3 regions of the Paenibacillus sp. FSL H7-0943 genome follow, and region 2 is predicted to be linked to each of the others. Evidence: predicted binding sites of a transcription regulator. Region 2 holds the regulator's gene; each other region holds the start of a gene.

The links. Region 2 encodes NrdR, which represses ribonucleotide reductase genes. Its sites were predicted from a motif close to AACACNATATATNGTGTT; they were not measured.
Region 1: the regulator NrdR is predicted to act here: its motif matches at 3,303-3,320, upstream of NSQ55_RS10605 (adenosylcobalamin-dependent ribonucleoside-diphosphate reductase).
Region 3: the regulator NrdR is predicted to act here: its motif matches at 3,601-3,618, upstream of nrdI (class Ib ribonucleoside-diphosphate reductase assembly flavoprotein NrdI).

What each region holds. Positions count from the first base shown of each region.
Region 1 is NZ_CP150148.1:2,449,677-2,457,855, reverse strand. It holds gene NSQ55_RS10610 (DUF6119 family protein) at 1-245, opposite strand, end outside; gene NSQ55_RS10605 (adenosylcobalamin-dependent ribonucleoside-diphosphate reductase) at 491-3,148, opposite strand; gene NSQ55_RS10600 (SNF2-related protein) at 3,535-5,280, shown strand; gene NSQ55_RS10595 (YqhG family protein) at 5,277-6,341, shown strand; gene NSQ55_RS10590 (hypothetical protein) at 6,498-7,520, shown strand; gene NSQ55_RS10585 (YqzE family protein) at 7,589-7,777, opposite strand; gene NSQ55_RS10580 (N-acetylmuramoyl-L-alanine amidase) at 7,961-8,179, shown strand, end outside.
Region 2 is NZ_CP150148.1:2,177,694-2,185,872, reverse strand. It holds gene NSQ55_RS09400 (SDR family NAD(P)-dependent oxidoreductase) at 1-456, opposite strand, end outside; gene NSQ55_RS09395 (MarR family transcriptional regulator) at 622-1,080, shown strand; tRNA gene NSQ55_RS09390 (tRNA-Lys) at 1,436-1,508, opposite strand; tRNA gene NSQ55_RS09385 (tRNA-Ala) at 1,519-1,594, opposite strand; gene nrdR (transcriptional regulator NrdR) at 1,846-2,322, opposite strand; gene NSQ55_RS09375 (alpha/beta-type small acid-soluble spore protein) at 2,487-2,705, shown strand; gene NSQ55_RS09370 (lytic transglycosylase domain-containing protein) at 2,790-3,353, opposite strand; gene coaE (dephospho-CoA kinase) at 3,350-3,946, opposite strand; gene NSQ55_RS09360 (manganese efflux pump) at 3,956-4,702, opposite strand; gene mutM (DNA-formamidopyrimidine glycosylase) at 4,834-5,670, opposite strand; gene polA (DNA polymerase I) at 5,723-8,179, opposite strand, start outside.
Region 3 is NZ_CP150148.1:1,572,228-1,580,406, forward strand. It holds gene NSQ55_RS06930 (hypothetical protein) at 1-19, shown strand, start outside; gene nrdF (class 1b ribonucleoside-diphosphate reductase subunit beta) at 84-1,043, opposite strand; gene nrdE (class 1b ribonucleoside-diphosphate reductase subunit alpha) at 1,083-3,167, opposite strand; gene nrdI (class Ib ribonucleoside-diphosphate reductase assembly flavoprotein NrdI) at 3,154-3,513, opposite strand; gene NSQ55_RS06950 (helix-turn-helix domain-containing protein) at 3,917-5,566, opposite strand; gene NSQ55_RS06955 (sensor histidine kinase) at 5,597-7,420, opposite strand; gene NSQ55_RS06960 (sugar ABC transporter substrate-binding protein) at 7,648-8,179, shown strand, end outside.

The DNA of each region.
Region 1 (8,179 bases), 270 kb from region 2:
TTTTTGACTAATAATAGTATTCCGAAATATAACTCATTTTTAGGAAACTCGTTTACATCTAAGAAATCTTTATATAAATCAACCCACCAAATCTTCACTAAATCAGGTTTATCAGAAAAATAAAATTCGGCTACATAATCACCAATTTGTTTTTCATTTTTCGCAATTAGACCTACTGCACTAAGTTTCCTTTGTAAAGCTTCTCGGTTACCATCCTTAATTTTATAAATATTATATTTAGGCACTCTAAACCATCCTCATCTTTTTTAAGTTACAATAAATTAAATAGGCACAAACAAAAAAAGAACACAGCAACATAATTAAGCATGCTGCGGTGTTCTAGTTGTGATTTCAATGTATTTTTATTCAATTAAGTGTATAAAATTATTTTCTCACTTGAAATGAAACAATTTTCTCGCTTGAAATGAAACATTTCTCATTTAAAATGAAAAATCACATTTTCCCACAAAACACTTATCGGCTCTACCCTTTACCCGCAACGACTATACCCGCAATTGCCACAAGTCTTACAACCCTCAATATTAATCAGCGAGGCGCTGCCGCAGGATGGGCAAAGGTCACGGGAAGCCGTAGCATGGTTATGTCCATGATGACCACCATGTCCATCTTCCGTAGCTGACGGAACGCTCGATTTCAACTCCGCATTTAATGCTTCATTGAAATCCTCCAGCTCCAAAGTTGCCGCAATCGGAGCAGGTACATGATCATCATGAGCATTGTTCAGCACATGTGATTCCAGTGCCTTAGCTACAGCGTCAGCAATGGATTCAACCCGGTTCGCGCCGAAGCCGATAGCTCCTGATCCGCCAATGCCTTTCAGATGTTTAATCAACAGCTCCACTTTCTCACCATGATCTCCGTAACGGAGGAACAAGGAGCAGACGCGGCCTAATGCTTCTGCCATAGCAAATACGTCAGAACCTGCTTTACCTACATTCAGGAAGATTTCAGCCGGTATTCCATCAAGATCATTGATCGTAATATATGCCATCCCAAATGGTGTGTTGATTTTATAGGTAGCGCCGCGCAGAACCTGCGGACGTTTTTTGTATTGTTTATCCGCCTCTTTTGTAGTCACTTGAGGCGCTGGGCTTGCTGCTACAACATTTGTACTCGCTTCTACAGTAGTTGTAGCTTCCTCTGCCGCAACCGTAGCAGCTTCTTTTTTGTCTTCCTTCTTCGTGGTTTCCAGAACTTGAACGTCACGACTTCCATCGCGGTAGATCGTAACACCCTTACATCCTAGATCAAAGGCCATTTCATATAGCTCAGCCGTCTCCTCAACCGTAAAGTCAGACGGGCAGTTCGCTGTTTTGGAAATAGAGCTATCTACCCAGCGTTGGATCGCTGCTTGCGCACGAATATGATCTTTAGCTGACAGATCCATCGAAGTTACAAAGTAGTCAGGCAGCTCTTCACCCGGATGAGCCTCCAGCCACTCTTGAGCGATTGGAACAAACTGTTCATCATAGCCAAGACGACTTTGACGGAAATATTTGAAGGCAAAATAAGGCTCAATTCCCGTAGAAGTACCTACCATTGTACCTGTACTACCTGTAGGTGCTTGTGTAATCACTGTAACGTTACGCATACCATGTTCACGAATCGCTTCGCCAACCTCTGGATACGCTTCGACTATATTTTTCATAAAGCCGCTCATTAGATATTTCTCAGTATCAAAAGCTAGGAAGGAACCCTTCTCTCCAGCAATTTCTGCCGAAGCAAGGTAGGCTTCACGAGCCATAAAGCCGTATAGCTTGTCCAGAAACTCCAACGATTCCGGGCTGCCGTAACGGATGTTCAATTTAATCATCAGCTCCGCCAATCCCATGGTTCCGAGACCCACGCGGCGTTCCTTTTTCTGATTCGCTTCATTTTCCGGGAAATGATAAGGTGTTTTATCAATTACATTGTCCAGAAAACGGACCGAATAACGGGTTGTAGTCGCAAGATCTTCCCAATCTACATCATGATTTTTCTCATCGTAGAACTTGGACAGGTTCACCGCAGACAGATTGCAGACTCCCCAGCCTGGCAGTCCTTGCTCTCCACAAGGATTTGTACAAATAATCGGGTTGAAATACCAGCTGTTAGACATCTGGTTATAGTATTCCATGAACACGACGCCTGGCTCAGCGGATTTCCATGCCGATTCAATGATCGTACGCCACACGTCACGCGCTTTTACAGTGCGATAATGGATAACGTTTTTGCCGGCAGCTTTCCACTTGTCGAGATCGCCATCCCACATTTCGTTATATTCAGGATCGGTTGTATCCGGGAATACGAGATCCCAGTCCAGATCTTCTTTTACAGCCTTCATAAAACCATTGCTCACACATACCGAAAGGTTAGCATTAGTGACTTGGCCCATCGTTTGCTTCACGGTAATGAAGTCCTCAACATCGGGATGCCAGTCATTAATCATCAGCATGAGCGCACCACGACGGCTGCCGCCTTGCTCAATAAGCCCCGTAGTATAACTAAACAAACCGCCCCAAGATACGGAACCACTGGATGAACCATTAACCCCTCTAACAATCGCACGACGAGGACGCAATGAAGACAGGTTAATGCCCACACCGCCACCACGGGCCATAATCTCCGTCATTTCAGACAATGTCTGCATGATGCCGCCACGGCTGTCTTTTGGAGAAGGGATTACATAACAGTTGAACAATGTTAATTCTTCACTAGCACCTGCACCAGCCGCAATACGTCCACCCGGCACAAGCTTCCAATCATCTAGGATTGAACGGAATTTGCCCGCCCATTCTGCTTGAAGCTCAGGTGTCTTCTCTACAGAAGCCATCGCTGTGGATAGACGGTCCCACATTTCCTCAGGAGTTTTTTCTATATTAAGGGTCAACTTTTCAACATCCGATTTCACAAACTCACCGCTGCGTGTCTTTACAGTTACGATTCGACCACTGCGCTCCACAATTTCTCCGACTTCCTTAGTTGGAAACTTCGGATCATCTTTGGTCAGCACCAATACAACATCGCCTACTTTAGCATTGTTGCTGTCTGCATCCTTCCAAGCATAACGATCCAAAAATATTTTTTCACTTAGCCCTTCAAGGCGTTGCTTACGTTCCACTTTACTCAATAAAAAAACCTCCCGCATGTGTAGTAGATATTAGTTTCCGGTCCAAGGTATGGGCCCACAACAAAAACCCCCTTACCATCCTCCACTGCTTAACAGGTGTATGTAGGAAGCTCATCTTGTCAATAACAAATACCAGCTAAGCACTCTATAAAAAATACATTTTCAAGCTTTTGTCACAATATATTGTGTGCGTCAGCTTTTAAACTATACCACATATTGTATCGAAGGTCTTATTCGAAAATAGAGTCAAGTTGCCGGATTATCGCAAACGTTGCTGCTTTTTCTCGCTCTTGCTCTCTTTTTTAAAGGCTATCGTGAAAAATAAGAGGTTATGAATTCTCTCGTTTACGAGCATACTACTCTTACGAATGGTGATATAAATCCGAGCTTGAGGAGGCTGCATTATGACGCAATTATTCCGTAATTCTCTACCCCAGCAAGGGGGAACACCCGCGCCAATACTGCCTGTTCCTCTTTCTTTTGACCGGAATTGGTTGCAAGATCTGGAGCTCAAATTGGAAAAGGGCGGCCCATGGGGAGACTACCGTTTATCTAAGCTTGCCGTACAAGGAGAGGAAACAGGTCTAGTAACGAGCTTCGATGAGCTGCAATGTATGAAGCATTTATCCGGCTTGTCCCCACTTCCCCATCAGCTGGATACAGCGCATAAGGTTCTGTTCGAAATGTCAGGCCGCGCGATTCTTGCAGATGAGGTTGGACTGGGCAAGACCATCGAAGCAGGACTGGTGCTCAAAGAATATCTGGTACGCGGTCTTGTCTCCAAAGTGCTTATTCTCGTACCTGCTTCTCTAGTATTGCAATGGGTTCGTGAGCTGAATGCGAAATTTGGCATCACTGCTGTCGCTCAGAAAAAAGCCTATTCTTGGGGCAACGCCATAGTCGTCGCATCGATGGATACCGCCAAACGAGATCCTCATAAGGAAATCTTGCTGGAAAATGAATACGATATGTTGATCATTGATGAAGCTCACAAGCTGAAGAATAAAAAATCGACCAATTATCTATTTGTACAGCAATTACGCAAAAAATATTGCCTGCTGCTCACCGCGACTCCCGTTCAGAATGATCTGGGCGAACTCTTTAATCTGATCACTATACTGAAGCCGGGGCAACTTGGAAATCAGGGCGATTTTGCCTCGAATTTCGTGGTTGATAAACGCCAGCCCAAGAATGAAGGTCAACTGCGGGACGAGCTTTCGAAGGTCATGATCCGCAATCGCCGTGGTGAAGGTCCAGTTAATTTCACGAAACGAAAAGTCCGTAATATCCCCTTAGTTCTCTCCCAAGAAGAGAAAGATTTGTATAACAGTGTTACTTCCTTTGTCAAAGACCAGTATCAGGAATCCGGCGGCAATCTTAGCAGTATGCTTTCTCTGGTAACCCTTCAACGTGAGGTGTGCAGCAGCCGGGATGCCGTCTTTATCACTTTAGTTAATTTGATCAAAAAGCTGCCTGCGGATTCCCCAAAAAGAGACCGGATGATGGAGCTGCTACAGACCCTCCGTACCGTTAAAACAAACACTAAAGCTGAAACAACCTTAGCCCTCATTCAAGAAATGAATGAAAAGGTCATCGTTTTCACGGAATATCGAGCAACTCAAGAGTATTTACTACAGTATTTCCGTGAACATGGGCTGATGTGTGTCTCTTATTCCGGCGGAATGAACCGTGGAAAAAAAGATTGGATGATGGATCTTTTCCGCGGCCGCGCTCAAGTTATGATTGCAACGGAAGCCGGTGGTGAAGGAATTAACCTGCAATTTTGCCACCATATGATCAACTTTGACCTGCCCTGGAATCCCATGCGCGTGGAACAACGTATCGGCCGTGTCCACCGGTTAGGGCAAGAAAATGACGTAGTGATCTACAACTTGTCTACGCAAGGCACGATTGAAGAACATATCCTGCATCTGCTGCATGAAAAAATCAATATGTTTGAAATGGTGATTGGCGGGCTGGATGTAATCCTGGAACGTTTTGAAAAGAAGGAATCACTGGAGAAAAGTTTATACAAAATCATGCTCGAATCCCGCTCCGACGAAGAATTGCGGCATGAGCTGGACCATATTGGTGAATCCCTCAGTGAGTTGACACAGGGTATTAAAAAAGAAAGTGGGACTGCGACATGACCCTCACCGCACAGGAAGTACGCAAGCATGTGATGGACTATCTTGAAGCTACTGAATGCTCCATCATTGAGGCTTCGCCCCTTCACGTAACTGTGAAATTATCACCTAGAGCTGACAAAATGCTTACCGACCGGCCGTATTATTGGGGATTCGTGGAGCGCACAGGTGTAGATCCTGAGACCCTTTCTTTCACCTTTGTTTTTGATCCGGAAAAATACGACAGTCAAGCTGAAGTAGAGGTTCCCCCCATTGCAAATCGTAGTGCTGGCATTTTGAATCAAGTTGTCACCGGAAGCCTAACTACAGGTGTAACAAACGATGCAGAGGCCAGCACTGACTTACTCGAATCCGCCTCCCCGGGCTCAGAAGCAGTGAATGCTCCATCTACTGACCCGGAGGAAAGTATCCTAGCCCGCTACTTCGGCATTGTGCCGGCACTCCCACGAATTGGGCCAGGAATGATCCGCAGAGAGGATATTATTTACGGAAGCAAGCGATTGCAACAGATTTGGAACGCCGCTCGGGACGAAGGGAAATGCCTTTACTTATTTGAGGACCCGGGCAGCAGGCAGCGAAACACGCTGTTCTCTGCCGCTTACGAGCCATGGCTTAGTGTCTGCTATAAAGTGGAGATGAGCTGCGATTTGAAACGTGAAGAACTCCATTATCTTGGCATCTCCCTAACAAAGGGAACTATCATTGATGACTTTAATGCAAAAGTTTCCACAAAAGAGATGATGCCACGCTTACCGGAAAATGTGCATATCCAGCCTTATGAAATGACAGTAGCAGCCGCTACCGACTTATTGGAAACTCATCTTACCGCTCAGTTAGCCGAACTGGACTACACTTGGGCAGAACAGGCACGTGAGCGGCTAAGGGTTGAACTGGACATCATTGATGTCTATTATGGAGAGCTGCTGAAGGAGCCTGACGAAGAAAAACGCCTAGCGACTCAAGAGCAGTATAATCGGCGTCGACAAGAGACCATTTGGCAATATGAGCCGCAAATCGCAGTTTCTGCGGTGACCTATGGACTGTTTCATCTGCGGAGCCTATAGAATGCGACCCTACTCGCTAAAAGCAGGCAAAAAAACAAGAGAACTTCCGCCTTCCGGCGCGACAGCAAGCAACAGCCTTTTTATAGCTTGTCCTCTACAATAAAAAGGAAGCTTTTACTTTCTGATATTTCATAACAAAGAAAGGTGAACGACGCCATGAAAATAAGTGTACGGCGGAGGCTGCTTCTTGCAGGTCAAAGCTGCTTCCTCCTGCTTCTATGCATCGGACTCATCGCAACGAGCTCCGGTTCCTCTTCTGCGCTTGCCGCTTCCAGAGTAAGTGTAGTTGATTCAGTCACACAGGATTTGATACCTGTACTGCAGATGGATATCTTACCTTCACCCGGTACGGTCCAAGAATTTGCCAAGAGTACACTGAACAAGCTCGCAGCAGAAGCTCCATTTACAGCCTGGAAGGACGCAGGAATAGAATATTATCCTCTGGGTCCAGGTACTCATAGCTGGCTTGTCAACGTTATGAAAGGTGAACAGCGGATCGGCTACATGATCATTTCCGCTACGGATCAAGGTGGTTATATGCTTAGCGAATATGGAGCTGGCACTTACGGACTCCCCTATAGTTTATTAGAACTGCGCCAATTTTTGGTGCAGGAAGGACTTATACCTTCATCTTATACAGGAAAAATAAAACTCACAGCCTTATATGCACCACTTCTACCCGTATGGAAAATCGTCATTGACGATAAGACAATATTTATCAATGCTTCCGTGCCGCAAGTTTTACCGTGGACGCTAAGTAAAGCGGAAGAAGTGCTTAAAGGACAGCAGACAGAAACGGATGTAATCACTAACCTAACTACTGATTTGTCTCCGCTTTCGGTATATCAAAGCGGGGGAACAGATGATCCTTATAAAGATATCATGTGGTTGACCTCCCCAAAACTGCTTGCTGTAGACGGTGACAATATCGCCGCACTGATTCGTCCCAAGGAAAGTATTGCTTATCAAGCCGCTGGCCGAAATGATATCGTAGGGGCGCCTTTTATGATTACAGGTTATCAAAACTGGTTGCCTGCTTCGAATAAAACACAAGCAATAAACAACATGCCTACCGTTTATGCAGCATCAGGGCCAGAAGGAAGACGGTATTTGCCACTCACTGCCTTGCAGGCTATAGGAACACTGCACAAGCTGCCCGACAGAAATATCTATAACTAAACATAACAAATAACCTTCCGCTGCCACCCTCGACAAGGCACTGGAAGGTTATTTGTTATTTGTGAAATTCAATCCTTATCACTGTGGCTCCATTTGCTTCGCCAAATCGACCAACCAAGCGGAAGCATACCGAACCATTTCTGTGACCACGGCTGCTTTGTAGCCGCTCTACGAGCATGAATGGCACGCGGATCCTCGATATAAACAACTACCTTCTCAGTGATATACTTTACAAGCTCATCGCCGCCGGAAGCCATTTGTAACACCTCCTACATTGTAAGTGAATTAAGATAGCCAGCGTCGTTCCATGCTCTTAGTGTGCACCACCGAGCATATCTCTAAACTCTTGTCTCGAATTGTTCGAATAGGTTTACCTATTAAAGCACAATCTAACAAAGAATCTAGGGCACGAGGTTATTCACATGCAAGGAGGAGTTCATTTGAACAATGGGAGAAATAAAGCTTATTCCAAGACAGCAGCTGCAATATGTAGCTTGCGTATTACTTTAACCACAGTTGGACTTCTAATGCTGTTTATGGGGAGTGCATATGCTTCTGCAACTCCATCCAAACCCGTAGTGAATGATGAACGTCAGCATCTCTTAAGCCACGGTCACCGTATGATCTTAATTGACGCAGGACATGGGGGGATCGACGGA
Region 2 (8,179 bases):
TGGCAACTTTAGCACTCCATGACGGCGTGAAGCTTCTGAAGCAACATTTATGATTTTTGCACTTCCTGCTGCTCTCAAAGAACGTTCTAAGGTATGTGTCAATAACCATGGTGCAAAATAGTTCACAGCCATCATTTCTGAGAATCCATCGGCAGTTATCCGCTGTTCAAACCCATGAAGCCCTGCGTTATTTATTAACACGTCTATCTTCGGAAAAACATTAGATATTTCTTGTCCTAACCTAGTGACATCCCTCATTGAGGATAGGTCTCCGTAAAAAAAACTAATTTCGGCTGCTGGTACGCTCTCCTTTATCATTTTTCCAGTTGCTTCCGAACGCGTTTTACTCCTTGCAGTCAGAACAAGATGGGCACCTCGCTTAGCCATTTCAAGTGCAACGAGTTGTCCCAAACCGCTTGTAGCTCCAGTAATTACAATAATCGGCTTTGTCATCATCTACATTCTCCTTTATATCAGGAATTCATCAGGGGCAATTTCATTTTGACAGCGTATTGTCCAAATCATATAATTGATATATATCAACTATATGTTGATGATTGACATATGTCAACTAAATAGATGTATGACAACTTTAAAATACAAGGTTAGGTGGTCAAAACAATGAATGCCGAACGTAAAGACACGTTGAGAGGGCAATTAGAACTGAAGCTAGGTGGACAAATTAGTGCCCTCATTAGTGCTTCGCATGCCCTAAATGTCAGAACTGCTGCCGCTTTCGATTCATCTATACAGCCTGCTGCTTTCCATATAGTCCGTTGGCTGTACTCTTATGGACCAACAAGCGCCTCTGTGTTGGCAGAATCAACGGCTATGGATCGTAGTTCAGTCAGCCGTCTCATCAAGCAACTCGAGAATTTGGGTTATGTTAGAAGAGAAGACTCTCCTAATGATCGTCGAGCGATCCTTCTTACTCTCACTGATCTTGGACGACAAAAAACCTTTGACGCGTTACAGGATAAGGAGTTCATATTTTATGAGCGCATAGCCCAATGGGATAATCAACAGCTTGAAACCTTTATCCAAATGCTTCAGGAGTTTAATGGATTTAATGATAATTAATAAATGGGAACAAAAAAAAGAAACAGCATCTTGCTGTTTCTTTAGATATGGATTGTCTGTAATTGGAGTCAGCAATTGTCATTGATGTTCATGTTCGGCATGTTCATTATTGCATTGCTCAACTACCTCAAAAAGAAATAGACCGCCCTCTCGCAAAGGAATGCGGTCTATTTCCTGACTAAACTTCCGAAGCCGCCGCCCTTAAAAGCGGCTATTGCACTGGGAGTCGTGTTTCCGCACGACTCTCTTTGCATTGTACGTTTTATCTACCCAAACTATACCACGATCAAAACCAAATAAAAAGTCACTCTTCCCCAAACAGCAAAAAAACGGCATTTCTGCCGTTTCTTTAGGATGGACTCTCAGGGGCTCGAACCCTGGACAAATAGATTAAGAGTCTACTGCTCTACCAACTGAGCTAAGAGTCCATATGATGTTTGGTGGAGCCAAGGGGGATCGAACCCCTGACCTCATCGCTGCCAGCGATGCGCTCTCCCAGCTGAGCTATGGCCCCAAACTGAAATTTCAGATGTATGTAATCACACATTTTTTAATTTTAGTTTGGTCGTAATTGAGTTGTTCCGATAAGCTCAAGCGTCGTAGGCGACTTCTATATAATATAAAAAATCGCCCTCTATGTCAACACTTTTTTTAAAATTCATTTTTCCACTCAAATTCCCCGCTCAAAACTCAGAGGAAACAAACCAGTACAAGCACTCCTAACAGACCCTAGGATTGGCTGTAACGCCCTAACTGGACAAAACCCTATAATCCCTCTAATTCTCCCGTACTCTTGGACAGCAGCCCCTTGAGTTCCTTCATGAACATATTAATATCCTTGAACTGGCGATATACGGACGCAAAACGAACGTAAGCCACTTCATCTACTGGGTAGAGCTGCTCCATCACGAATTCACCAATCTGTTGGCTTTCCACTTCCGCAACGGCGATGCCGCGCAAAGATTTCTCAACCTCGGACACGATCTTTTCTAGACGTTCCACAGAAACCGGCCGTTTCTCACAAGCACGGATGAGACCGCGGAGTATTTTATCACGACTGAATTCCTCACGGCTGCCGTCTTTTTTAATTACAATGAGTGGCGTTTCTTCAATCATTTCAAAAGTAGTGAAACGTTTGCTGCAACGCTCACATTCACGCCTACGACGGATTGACTTATTTTCATTCGCTGGTCGCGAGTCCAGCACTTTAGTATTTGTGTGATCACAGTAAGGGCATTTCATAAGCTTCATCACTTCCTATTACATAATGGTATGGGTCCCGGCACGTTATAAATCCGGCTTTTGAACGGCTTTTTAATTATTTCCAGAAATCACCGTTTTTTTCTTGTAATGATAATGGCAAGTCCGGCACATAATACAGTTACCAACAGAGGAGGTGAACAGCAATGAGCCAAAGCAACAACTCCAATAACCTTGTAGCTCCAAATTCCCGCGGTGCCTTGGAACAACTTAAATACGAAGTTGCCCAAGAACTAGGAATCACGCTTTCCCCAGATGGTTACCAAGGCAATAAAACTTCTTATGAAAATGGTTCGATCGGTGGTTACATCACTAAACGTCTTGTAACCCTGGCAGAACAACAACTGGCAGGTCAATACAAATAACCTGACCAACATAAGCTTTTTGAAGAAGTATTAAACGACCTACAGGTCGTTTAATACTTCTTTTTATACATAACACGGTAGAAATTAAAATTCTTTGTAAATGTCCGTGTACTGATCATAGTAATAATTAACGCGCTGTACATAATGCCTGGTTTCACCAATGGGAATATCTTTAATGGTTGCATCTGTCCCATCCCAGATCCCTTCGTCCAACCAGCGTTGAACTTTTCCGGGTCCAGCATTATAGGCTGCGATAATTGCTGTACGTTTACCTTCGAACTGACGGGATAAAGTTGAAAGATACCATGTACCCAGTTCAATATTAGCCGAAGGCTCATGCTTGAGTTCTTCCATAGATACGTTTGGAAGCTTGGCCTTTTCCAGCGCCCACTTCGCGGTATCCGGCATAAGCTGCATCAGCCCTAGTGCGCCTTTTTTGGATTCTCGTCCAGTTTTGAAGTTCGTTTCTACACGAATAATCGCGGTTACAAGAAACGGGTCTATCTCATAAGTGATGCTGTGCTTGCGAATCTCATCTTTAAAATGGATGGGATAAAACCACGACATCCAGTTAGTACTCAGAAACAATATTGCCGTAAAACCCACAAATAGCAGAAGCAGTACTCTTTTTTTACGTAGCCATTTCATGATAAACCCAGCCTGTCCCAAAAAACAGCAACCTGTTGCTCAGTGTACGCAAGATCGCCACTGTTGTCGATGATGTAGTCCGCTTTATTACGTTTCTGCTCAATATCCATCTGTGCATTCAATCGCGCTTCTGCTTCTTCTAAAGAGAGCCTATTACGTTCGATTAATCGAGCAATTTGCATTTCACGGGGAACGTAGACTACTACAATCTCATGGAACAGGGTCTCAAGCCCTGATTCAAAAAGAAGCGGAATATCCACAATAATAAGCCGCTTCGGCTCTTCCTGCTCCATGCTGTACATACGGTCTTTGATTTCCTGCCGGATAGCAGGATGCGTCAAATTGTTCAAGGTTTGTAGGGCCACAGGATCTTGAAAGACGATTTCACCTAATTTGGCCCTATTCAGTGTTCCATCCGGAAAAAGGATCTCTTTTCCGAATTGCTTAGCAGCAGCCGCCAACACTTCATGCCCGGGAAGCATAACTTCTCTGGCGATCACATCGGCATCAACCAGCCTCGCTCCCTTGTTCACAAGCAGTGCAGACACTGTGCTTTTTCCGGATGCGATTCCTCCGGTTAAGCCTATAATCATGTACTCACCTCATAATAGCTTCAGTATTCCCATTGCAATTAATAATAACGCTGGTAATGCGGCAGCATGCTTCATCCAGTAGTTCCCGGCAAATCTAAGTCCTGTCTTCATACCCAGCAATAGAAATGTACCACTAAACAAAGCTATTGTAAGTGATGTCCATATCGGATTGAAGCCAAGCAGCGCTGCGCCAAGTCCAGCCCCAAAAGCATCCAGAGAGAGCGCAATCCCCAGTATCATCGCTTCCATCGAAGAGATGCTTCCTGAGGCATCCATATCCGCAGAAGACGGGGTACGCAAGATCTGTACTACAATCCCCAAACGGCGAAGCTCAAGTGAAAAAACAGCTGATTTCAACGGTTCATCATTCATAACAGGTTCTGTACCCGCTTCAGAATCAGCAGCTACCTCTGCCCAAGCCTGCTCGGATAATGAGCCCTTATCTACCGTTTCAGCTTTACGTCCGCCATCTGCATCTTTCTCTTTCTGCATCAGCATCTGAACAAGCGACCAGCATCCCATTAGCACAAGTATAACCGCACCAACTATAGAAGCTGCATTCGGAGACACTACCTTGGCAAGCAAAACCCCAACCTGCATCGATACACAGATAACTACCCCCGAACAGAGCGAGATAATCAGAACGGAGAGCAGTGGTATTTTCATTTTACGCAGCCCATATGTAATTCCTACACCAAAACCATCCAAACTCAAGGCAAACGCTAGCAATAGCAGTGAAAATAATGGGCTGAGCACCCGCAATCCCTCCTGTGAAGAACCGGAAAACTGAAATTTTATCGTTTCAGCTTCCGTTCTCTATTAAGCATTCTTCACACAGTATATGGGCGGGACAAGTAGTGGGTGCCAACCTTATTATTTCAACAAATTCAGTGAACAGTCGGACGCTGGCAATTTGGACAATAATGCGTGCCACGACCGCCTACAACCGTCTTCTCAATCATCGTTCCGCAGTTACTACACGGCTGATCCTTACGACCGTAAATCAATAGCTGCTGCTGATACGTACCGCTCTCACCTTGGCCATTAACATATGACTTAACAGATGAACCTCCGGCGTTAACCGCTTCGGCCAGCGTGCTTACAATAGCATGATGCAGCTTGTCCAATTGATTGTCCGTGAGCGCTTTGGCGCTGTCTTCAGGATGGATACCCGCACGGTGCAACGACTCATCTACATAAATATTGCCGATGCCGACGATATATTCCTGATTAAGCAGCAGCGATTTAATTTTGGTGCTTTTACCGGACACGATCTGCTTAAACCTCTCCCGTGTAAAAGAAGGCTCCAGCGGCTCCTGCCCCAGCTTATTTAAAGGCGGCAGCTGAAGATCTTCTCCCATCTGAAAAAGATGCATTGTCCCGAATTGGCGAACATCCGTGTAACGCAGCTCAGTTCCATCCGTAAAATGAAAAATCACATGTGTATGCTTGTCCAGTGGGTCATCATTTGAAAAAAGTCCGTAACGGCCTTCCATCCGTAAATGTGACACAAGCACCAGACCATCCAGCACAATACGCAAAAACTTTCCTCTTCGTTCAACTTTTACAATGCTATGACCTGCCAGCAGGTGGGCAAAAGCCTGAATATCATCCGGACGCTGAATAATCCGCGCCAACCGGACGGTTACATTCTCTATCTGCTTTCCATTAACTAACTCATTAAGTGTTCTCTTGACTGTCTCTACTTCCGGTAATTCCGGCATGATGTCTTCACCTCAACTACATTATAGCTGATATGCACACCTTAAAGGGAGTCTATTTCGCCTCGTACCAGTTACTTCCAAAGCTGACCTCTGCCTTAAGCGGCACAGATAACTTTAGGGCTCCACCCATTACTTCCGGCAAAAGCGTCTTCATAAGCTCCATTTCATCCTCTGGCACCTCGAATACAAGCTCATCGTGTACTTGAAGCAGCATACGGCTCTTAAGCCCACGATCAAATAACGCCTTGTCCATATGCACCATCGCCAGCTTGATTATATCCGCTGCTGTTCCCTGTATAGGTGTATTCATTGCTGTCCGCTCCGCAAAAGAGCGCAGATTAAAGTTCTTCGCATTAATCTCCGGCAGATAACGGCGACGTTCGAGCAATGTGGTCACATAACCATACTTCCGTGCCTCCACTACAATATCGTCCATATAGCGGCGTACACCCTGATAAACCTCAAAATATTGCTCAATAAATTGCGCGGCTTCCTTACGCGGAATATTCAGATTCTGCGAGAGACCGTAATCACTGATCCCGTAGACGATCCCAAAGTTAACGGCTTTTGCGGCACGGCGCATATTACTGTCCACCTGTTCTGCGGTCACACCGAACACATCCATCGCTGTCTTCGTGTGAATATCCATATCATGCAGAAAGGCTTCCTTCATCCGCTCATCGCCGGAAATATGTGCCAGCACACGCAGTTCGATCTGCGAATAGTCGGCTGCCAGGATGGACCAGCCCGGTTCGGACGGAACGAATACCTTGCGGATTTTGCGTCCTTCCTCTAGACGAATCGGGATATTTTGCAAGTTCGGGAATTGGCTGCTAAGCCGTCCTGTAGCGGCAATTGTCTGCCGATAGAATGTATGCACCTTCCCTGTGTTCGGGGAAATTTCTTTAAGCAGCCCCTCTACGTAGGTAGATTGCAGCTTTGCAATTGTGCGATATTGCAGAATCAAACGCACCACATCGTGGTATGGCGCCAGTTTCTCAAGCACTTCGGCATCCGTGGAATAACCCGTCTTCGTCTTCTTGACGACAGGCAGACCTAGCTTTACAAACAAGATTTCACCCAGCTGCTTTGGTGAGTTCAAATTAAACTCAGTGCCACAAATCTCGTATATTTCACTGACCAATTTAGAAATTTGCGCCTCGAATTCTTTTCCAAGCTCTTTAAGATCACCAGCATTGACTGCAATCCCCTGTTTCTCCATATCCGCCAAAATCCGTGACAAAGGCATTTCCAGATCCTCGAATAGCCCTGTCATTGCGGTCTCCACCAGCTCCTGCTGTTGCTTCTGTGCGATTCCAAGAACCGTTGCACTCTTTCGTGCAACGTGATTTCCTAAAACTTCAAGCTCAGGGATTTTGTATTTGGCACCTTTACCAAATACCTCTTCATCAGGAGAGAGCCGCGGCAAGCCGTATTTAGCAGTGAGATCATTTAGATTCTGATTAGCCTCCGTAGGATCAAGCAAATAAGCCGCCAGCTGCACATCATGGGCTGCACCTGCAAAAGCAATTCCCTGCCAGTGTAGAGCCAAATCAGCGCGGTGAAGATCATATCCACTTTTCGGAGCCTTTTCATCTCCTAGCCAATCACGCAGCTTCGCAGCGGCCGGTTTATGCAGTAATTCAAACGGCACATAGTAATGCCGCTCCAGAGAGGACAATCCTATTCCGATTACCTCGGCACGATGCGGATTATCTCCATACGATTCCACATGCAGCGCCGAAATACCAGCCAGGGCTTCACTGAGCTCCTTAAGTTCTTCTTCACTTACGATCGTAATATCAAGTGCCGCAGCTTCTACTTCAGCTGCACTCTCCTCACCCTCGGTAACAGGAGCATAAGCACTAAGCGACAAACGTTCCAACAATGATTTAAATTCCAGCTTGGCAAGCGCTGGTCCGGCTGTATCCGCTGAAATTCCATTAAAGACCATGTCTTCCCACGAATGCTCAAGCGGTACTTCACGATAGATGGTCGCTAATTTTTTGCTCATCACCGCATCTTCCGCATGGGTTTCCAGTTTCTCTTTCATTTTACCCTTTAGCTCACCGGTTCCAGCTAAGACACCTTCCACTGATCCAAATTGATGCAGCAGCTTCAAAGCTGTCTTCTCACCTACGCCGGGTACTCCCGGGATGTTATCACTTGCATCGCCCATCAGCCCTTTAAGATCAATGATCTGCTCAGGGGTTAGGTCATATTTCTCCCGGATTTGTTCCGGCCCATAAAGCTCAACTTCGGTGACCCCTTTGCGGATTAAAGCAACGGTCGTATGTTCAGAGGCCAGCTGCAACATATCCTTGTCTCCCGACACGATCATAACCTGCCGTCCCGCTTCATCCGCCTGGCGTGAAATGGTGCCAATAATATCATCAGCCTCATAATTGCCAATTTCAAACTGCGGTACACCTAAATTAGTCAGCAATTCCTTCAACAAAGGGAACTGCTCGGAGAGTTCCGGCGGTGTTTTTTGCCGGCCGCCCTTATA
Region 3 (8,179 bases), 610 kb from region 2:
ACTGAAAAAATTGCAATAATCTAATAAATAGAGTTAGCAAAAAGTGCGGAGAGCTTTCTCCGCACTTTTTGTTTTATCTATATTTAAAATTGAAAATCTTCATCCTTCAGTGGCTCCACATTAAGCGCCCGGACATATCCGTTGCCTTTCTTCGAGAAGAAGTCATGCTGCTTGGTGTGGGTGCTGATCCCGTTCTGAACAATCGGGTTGATCTCTTCCTCGTCAAATAGCGGATCATGGCCCAGATTCATCATCGCTTTATTGGCATTGTATCTTAGAAAAGTCTTAACCTCGTCCACCAATCCGATAGGGGCATAGATCTGCTCGGTATAACGCTCTTCATTCTCATGCAGCAGTCGAAGCAATTCTACCAGCGTATGGTGAAGTTCGCGTTGCTCGTCTTCTGGGAGCCCGTCAAAGATCTCCTGTGCCAGCACGCCGACATATACCCCATGGATGCTCTCATCCCGTAGAATAAGGTCGATGATCTCACCGCTGCAAGTCATTTTGCCCTGCCCAGCCAGATATAGGGGATAGAAGAAACCACTGTAGAACAAGTAGCTCTCGAGCAGCACGGAGGCTGCCATGGCGAGGTACAGGTCTTTTGGTGAGTCTATGTTTTTGTAATATTGTGAGATGGTCTCCGCTTTGAACTGGAGGAAGGGGTTCTCTTCTACCCAGCGGAATACACTGTCGATCTCCTCTGTAGAGGACAAAGTGGTGAAAATACTGCTGTACGATTTGGCGTGAATTTGTTCCATCATACCCATGAAGCCCAGTACGGCTTTACGTTGAAGGCCTTCGACATGCTCCATAATCTGTGGCATTCCGACTCCGCCTTGAATCGTATCCAGCAGTGTCAGACCGCCCAGCACCTTCATATAGGAGTCCTTTTCTTGCTCACTGAGCGTGAGCCAGGACATTTTATCATCGGATAATGGAATTTCATCGTCCGTCCAGAATTGCATAATGTTCTGATTCCAGAACATCAATGAGAAATCGTCGTCGGGACGGTTCCAGTTAACGGCTTGGATAGCGGTCATAATATTGCAATCTCCTTTTCTGCGGCTATAGCCTTCCTTTTAGATCGAGCAGGTGAGGCATTCCTCGACGGACAGCTTTTTGGTCCGTGTGTAATACAGCGACTTCAAGCCTTTATGCGCCGCATACAGGTAGGAGCGGGCCAGTTCTCTGGTGGAAACATCACTGTTAACATGCAGAACGGTCGAGATACCCTGGTCGATATGGGGCTGAATTTCCGCGATCAGATCGATTACCTTGAACTGGTCCATCTGGTAAGCCGATTTATAGAAAAACACATTGTCCGGCCGCAGGTACGGCATCGGATAATAAGTAGTTGAATTAGCATAAGTCCGAGTCTCAATCTGCTCAACAATCGGCATAACGCTTGAAGTGGCGTTTTGGATATAGGAAATGCTGGCCGTTGGCGCAATCGCCAAACGGTAAGCATGGTATAGGCCATTTGTTTTTACCGCATCCCGCAATTGTTCCCAGTCTGCTGGGGATGGGATATAAATATCTCCGAATAACTCTTGTACCCTTGGGGTAGCTGGACGGTAATCAGTAGTCAGGTAACGCTCGAAATAAGCTCCCGTAGCATAATCAGAAGCCTCAAATCCATGGAAAGATCGGCCCGTTGCGGCAGCGATTTCCATGCTTTTCTCTAGCGAGTGGAAATTCATAGTCATAAAGAAGGTCCGGGCAAAATCGCGGGCCTGCTCGCTTTCATAAGCAATGTTGTTCTTAGCCAGATAGCCGTGCAGATTCATGACGCCAAGACCGACAGAGTGCATTTCCTTGTTTGCTTTGGCTACGCCTGGGGCATTGGAAATACTGGTCATATCGCTAACAGCGGTCAGGGCGATCATGCCCTCATGTACGGATTCACGGATTTTGCCATGTTCCATCACGTTAACAATGTTCAAGGAAGCCAGATTGCAGCTTACATCGCGGCGGATTGTACTCTCCTGTCCGTAGTCGGCAATCTCTGAGGTCTCCTGCAGCTGAAAGATTTCAGTACAAAGGTTGGACATTTTGATCTGACCGACGTTTTTCAGGGCATGGGCCGCATTGGCATTGCTCTTGTTCATGATATATGGATAGCCAGATTCCAGCTGGATCATGGCAATTTTGGTCAGCATATCCCGTGCGCTCATAGCTTTCTTCTTTTTGACACGTGGATCGGCCAGCAGCTTATCATACATGTCATCCAGATCCATATCGTCGAGATGCGTGCCGTAGGCTTTGTACACACTGTAAGGAGCAAATACATGCAGCGCTTCATTGTCCTTCGCCAGCTTATAGAAGCGGTTTGGAATAATCAGGCCGATGGACAGGGTTTTGAGTCTTGTTTTTTCGTCGGCGTTGATTTTCTTGCTGTCGAGGAATTCCAGAACGTCCCAGCCAAAAATATTGTAATAGGCTGCTCCTGATCCTTTACGTTGACCCATCTGATCTGCATAGGAGAAGCCGTCTTCCATCAGCTTAAGTACAGGTATAATTCCCTTCGCAGCATCCTCAACACCCTTGATAGTTTCACCACGGGAGCGTAGCTTGGATAGGTTAACGGCCACACCGCCACCGATCTTCGACAACTGCATGCAGGTATTCAGCACATAGTTGATGGAATTGAGCGAGTCGTCCATTTCGATTAGGAAGCAGGAGACGAGCTCACCACGCCGGCTCTTACCGGCATTTAAGAAGGTTGGTGTCGCAGGTTGCAGGCGCTGTTCCATCATCGAACGGGCAAGTACCCCCGCAGTATCGGCATTGCCGCGTCCCAGGTGAAGGGCGACTGCCGCCACACGGTCCGGGTAATGCTCCAGATATTGTTTGCGGTCATTGGTTTTTACAGCGTAATCCGTGTAGAATTTCGAAGCTGCCATATAAGATGGAAAACTGAAGTTGTAGGCGTGGGTAATCTGGTAGACTTCTTCAATTTCCGCCGTGCTGTACTGTTCATAAAAATTCTCGTAGAAATCCTGTTCAATCATATAATCAACCTTGGCTTTTGTATTCGCAAAAACCAGACTCCGCCGCTCTACATCCCGCATAAATTCGGCTACTGCCTCAAGATCTTTGTCTAGCTGAAAGAAGCCACTTTCGTCTCTCTTCATCAACATGTTGTTTAATTCAATATGCCGCAACCCGGCTCACCTCCTGTTTAATCCGTTCTACATCGCCAAATGTACCCGATAACTCAAATTTACCGATAACGGGCACGTTATACCGATCTGCAATCAAGTCCGCGCTGTGCGCGAACAGCTCGCCCCAGTTCTTATTGCCGCTGGCGGCGATGCCCTTCAGATTGGCATTATTGTTCTTCAAGAAAGTAGACACCTTTTCTGGAATCTGTCCAAAGCCGGTGGTATATGTAATAAGCACATAGGGCTCATCAATCGTCATATGCTCCTCAATCTGCACAGCCGGCAACTTAAGTTTGCTGATGAAGCGTCTGACATTTCCTGTTTTTGAATCATACGCGACTAGCATGGTGTCTGTCCCCCTGTAAATATTAAAAACTATTGAAAATAGTATGAAAACTGAATGGATAAGCTATAAATACTGAAAAATCGTATCTATACTATATTTAGTGTGCGTTGTTTATTTTAATTACTATATGTTGAAAAGTCAATATGGGAACAGCAGTCTTAATAGCTGGGAAAGTGTCTCGTAAGCGGTTTTTTGGTAGACTTTTAGGGCAGAAAGACCGGAGTATTAGCATTTTGCTAGTTTAAAAATAAAAATAAAAAAATTGCAGGAATAAGGGTGATACTTAGGGATGCTGCTGAGGGTGATAGCAAGCCAATAAATCTGCAAGGAACAGAGCCTGCTCCTTGCAGATTTATTGGCTTTATTTTTGCGAAGTGGGATTATTCTTAATAATCTCTTGATCTCAAGAACGGTTGTTCACTCCGAGGCTTCGGTCAGATGGTGAATCTGCTTTAAGTTGCTGCATGTATTCCCTGGGGGAAATTCCGGTTACCTTTTTGAAAACTTTACTGAAATAGAAGGCACTCTCATATCCCAGCTTCTGTGAGATTTCGTAGATGCGACCTTCCCCACGTGCCATCATTTCTTTGGCTGTCGTGATTTTGATCTCCGTGATATATTCCACATAGTTGACCTTGGCAACCTTGGAGAAAAGGTGGCTTAGATAGTTGGGACTGAAATTGAAGACATCAGCCACTTGATTGAGCGAGAGCTTAGTTCCGAGATTTCGTTTAATATACTCTTGGACATTTTTGACGAGCTGCTCCTTGTAGCTTTGTCTGCGGGTAGAGAGGATGTCTGAGCAACCGTCCCGGAACTGGATCAGCCAGCCAGCGATCTCTTCAATCGTATGCATCTGGTAGATAGCCCGGTAGCCCTCCGGTTCATTTTCGAAAATTTGTTCCACAATGTTCTCACCGTCTGCGAGCAGTGAAGTGGCCATGTACAGAATGTTGCAGGCGGCATCAGTGGCGGGAACCAGCAGGTCGGCCCGGCCGTCGAAGATTTCGATCATTTTGGAGATAATGGCGTATAAAGCTTGGGTATCCATTTCTTCAAAAGCACGGCGGATCTCTGTACGCAATTCGGAGAAATCAAACAACAGATGATCCTGCTCCAGCGACTCTCCTTCGGCAAAAAACACAAACGACTGTGCTTTAACCGCAGCAGGAAGCGCTTTTCGCGCAGCGAGGTAGCTTTCCCGCAGCAAATAAGGATCCTCGACCGCAAAGCCGATCGCGCCGATGATCCTTACATTGAAGTAGTTATGGAGTATGGAGGCCATATGGGTCAATAGCATTTCAATCTCAGGCATCCATTGCCGTGAATCCGTCCCGTTGACGGGCAGGGTTACAGCAAAATTGCGCAAGTCCAGACTGCTCACATAACAAGGTCTTATGGAAGTAAGCGTATCTTTGGCCATTTGGACGGTACTTGAACACAGAGCAACCATTTTATCGCCGCGGGGCGGGACACTGTCTGGCCCCAAAATACGGCAAGTGCAGACTAGATAAGCAGGTTCCTTGAGCTCAAGGTTTAAATCATCTCTCTGCAAAAGGTACTGGTTTTTATTTGCGAATAAGTTATTGAACAGGCGGATGAAAAATTTATCGCGTTGAGCTTGTAGATTGCCTCTATGAGCAAGCATGGGATAGCTGTCTAGGGTTTGAAAAGCCTCCAACTGGGAAATTGCTTTCCGAATCGAGGCATCAAGTGCCTCTGGTGTCAGTTCTAGCTTCACTAGATAATCTGTGGCTTGCACTTCAATCGCTCCACGCGCGTATTCGAATTCCTCGTAGCTTGTTAAGATGATGAACAGCGGAAGCCGGCCGTGTTTTTTGCGTACCGCATTGGCAACTTCTAAGCCGCTTTTAATTGGCATTTTTATATCGCTGATTACGATGTCAGGACGTAGGGTGTCAATCATTTCTTCCTCTTGAGCCCCGTTGTGTGCAATGCCGACAATTTCTATATTATATTGCTCCCACTTCAGCATGGACTGCAAGCCGATGCAGACCAGCGCCTCGTCATCAGCAATTAACAACTTGATCAATTCCATCACATCCTTGCTTGATATGCTACTCTATTCCTTTTGCAGGAACGGCAGAAGAATCTTCATCCGGGTATATTGGCCCGACTCACTCTCAATCGAAAGACCGTAATTATCCCCAAATGCCAGGCGCAAACGTTCATTTACGCTGCGGAGTCCAATATTCTCGGGCATTTCTTTGCTTCCATCACCTGGATTCGACAGAATCGTGGAGATTTCTTCTTCCTTCATCCCTACACCATTGTCTTCAATCGTAACTAGAATATCGGCGAATCCACTTTTGGTCACCTTAATGAGAATTTCTCCTCTGCCTTTGGGCTCGATGCCATGGAAGATGGCGTTCTCGACCAGGGGCTGGAGCGTGAATCGTGGAATTAGGCCGGTTAGCAGTTCCTCGTTGTCAATCTCCTTTACCATAGAGACCGTACTGCCATAGCGGTATTTCTGAATTAGAAAATAATCATCCAGCAGGCTCAGCTCATCTTTCAACGGCATTAGTCTACGGTTGTCTTTGGCGATGCTGCGCAGCAGTCTGGATAGTGAAGTGGTCATTTCCGCGATGCCGGTAGCATTCTGAATTGTAGCCATCCATTTGATCGAATTCAGTGTGTTGTACAGGAAATGGGGATTGATCTGACTCTGCAGCATCCGGTATTCCAGCTCCTGCTTCTGTTTCTCGTCAGCGAGCCGGCTGTCCATAAGCGCTACGATATCTTGGGACAGGCGGTTAATGCCCCGGCCGACATCGCCAAGCTCGCTGTTCCATTCGATATTGCGGTCCAGCAGGAAATTGCCCTGGGCGATCTTATCAATCCGCTTCTTCAGTTTTTCCACCGGAAGACTGATGGTACGGGTCAGATACAGCGTAATGATAGCGCTTAAGACAATAACCAGGAGACAGACGCCGAGCATAACCAGAATCCATATATTTGTCTTGGGAGCGAACAGGTCATTGGATAAAGTCTGTGACAGAATGACTCCGCTGCGGACGGGATAAGATACCACGATATGGCTCTCTTTCTCGTCCTCGAGCTTGACCATGGACAGCTCAGTTTGCGGACCGACAGGTTTATCATTGGTATAGGCCACCGGTTCATACGGCTCTGCAATGGCGATGACCTGATCGCCGATGAGCTGATAATGATGATTGCCGAGCGTCAGCAGCAGCCGGGAATTCTTCGGCAGGGAGTACCCTTTCAGCTTGTCGGTAATAACAGTGGTATTTGCTAACAGGTACACCGTTCCAACCCGGGAAGCCCCTTTGCCGTAAATAGGAAAAACAAATGGAATCCCGTTCGTATTAGACAGCGGGTCCTTGATCACCCGGTCCCATTTCTCCTCGGCATCATTGCTAAGGCCGGTAATTTGACCGATATTGTGTATGGTAAGCGGAACAGAGGTGCCGGTTTTATCCACCTGCAGAAACTTTCCGTTGCTGTCCGTAACAATCAGACGGCGGGCATAGCTGTTGGAGCGGTTGTTCAGGAAGTCCTGCTGCATCGAGTTGAATACATTAACTGCTTCCTTAGAGCTAGCCTTAGGTGAGCTGAAGTAGTCTGTAATCAGGGTATTAGTAGAAGAGTTAGTGCTGCAGGTCATCGCCAGCGATGACAGATCAATTAAATCCTGTTCAATAATATGGGATACCAGCTGCAGATTGAACTCGGTCGCCTGGATGGTTGTTTTACGCTGATAATAAGTAATTAATTCATAGCTAAAAAAAGACAACAGCGACGCTATCAGCAGTGCGAATACGGCCATGAGCAGAATAATGCGACTTTTAATGGTGGATTTTCTTACCGTATTTAACACTCCTCTACAAAATGTGAAAACATATAAAGCGTTTTCATATACCATAGCATATTCCTGCGTTCCGATACAGGGGGAGGTACATAAGCTGAATATTTTACATGTTTTAGATAGAAAATTACAGGTTTGAACCGGAGCAGGAAAGAAGAACACAGAAAAGTGAATGAACTTTGTTTGATAATGCATGCCATTCTTGCGAAAAAAGCTATAAACTTTGAACTAAGCTCAGAAGAGCCGATCGTAGTTACACAATCAGAAGAAAAGGGGATATTTAAATGAAACTGAAAAGATTCTATGGCATAACCCTCGCCACAGTATTCTCCATGAGTCTGTTGGCTGGATGTTCTGGTAATAACAACAACGAAGGTGCTGCTGCAACGACAGCTCCAGCAACGGGGAATTCTGCAAACGCTTCCGCTGAACCGAGCCAGGAGCCTGTGACTTTGAAATGGGCCTTGTGGGATTGGGAAGCTACCGCTTACTACAAGCCGCTAATCGATGCCTATAAAGCTGAGCATCCGAATGTAACAATCGAATATGTCGATCTGGGGTCGACGGACTATATGACCATGTTAAGCACACAACTGTCCGGTGGCGCAGATCTGGACGTACTTACAATTAAAGATATTCCGGGCTACTCGAACCTTGTGAAACAGAATCACCTAGAGCCGCTTAAAAGCTTTATGAGTGGCAACGCTATTGATCCTTCGGTATATGGAGGTACTGTAGAACAAATCGAAGTGAACGATGAGGTGTATGCGCTTCCTTTCCGCAGCGATTTCTGGATTCTCTACTACAATAAAGATT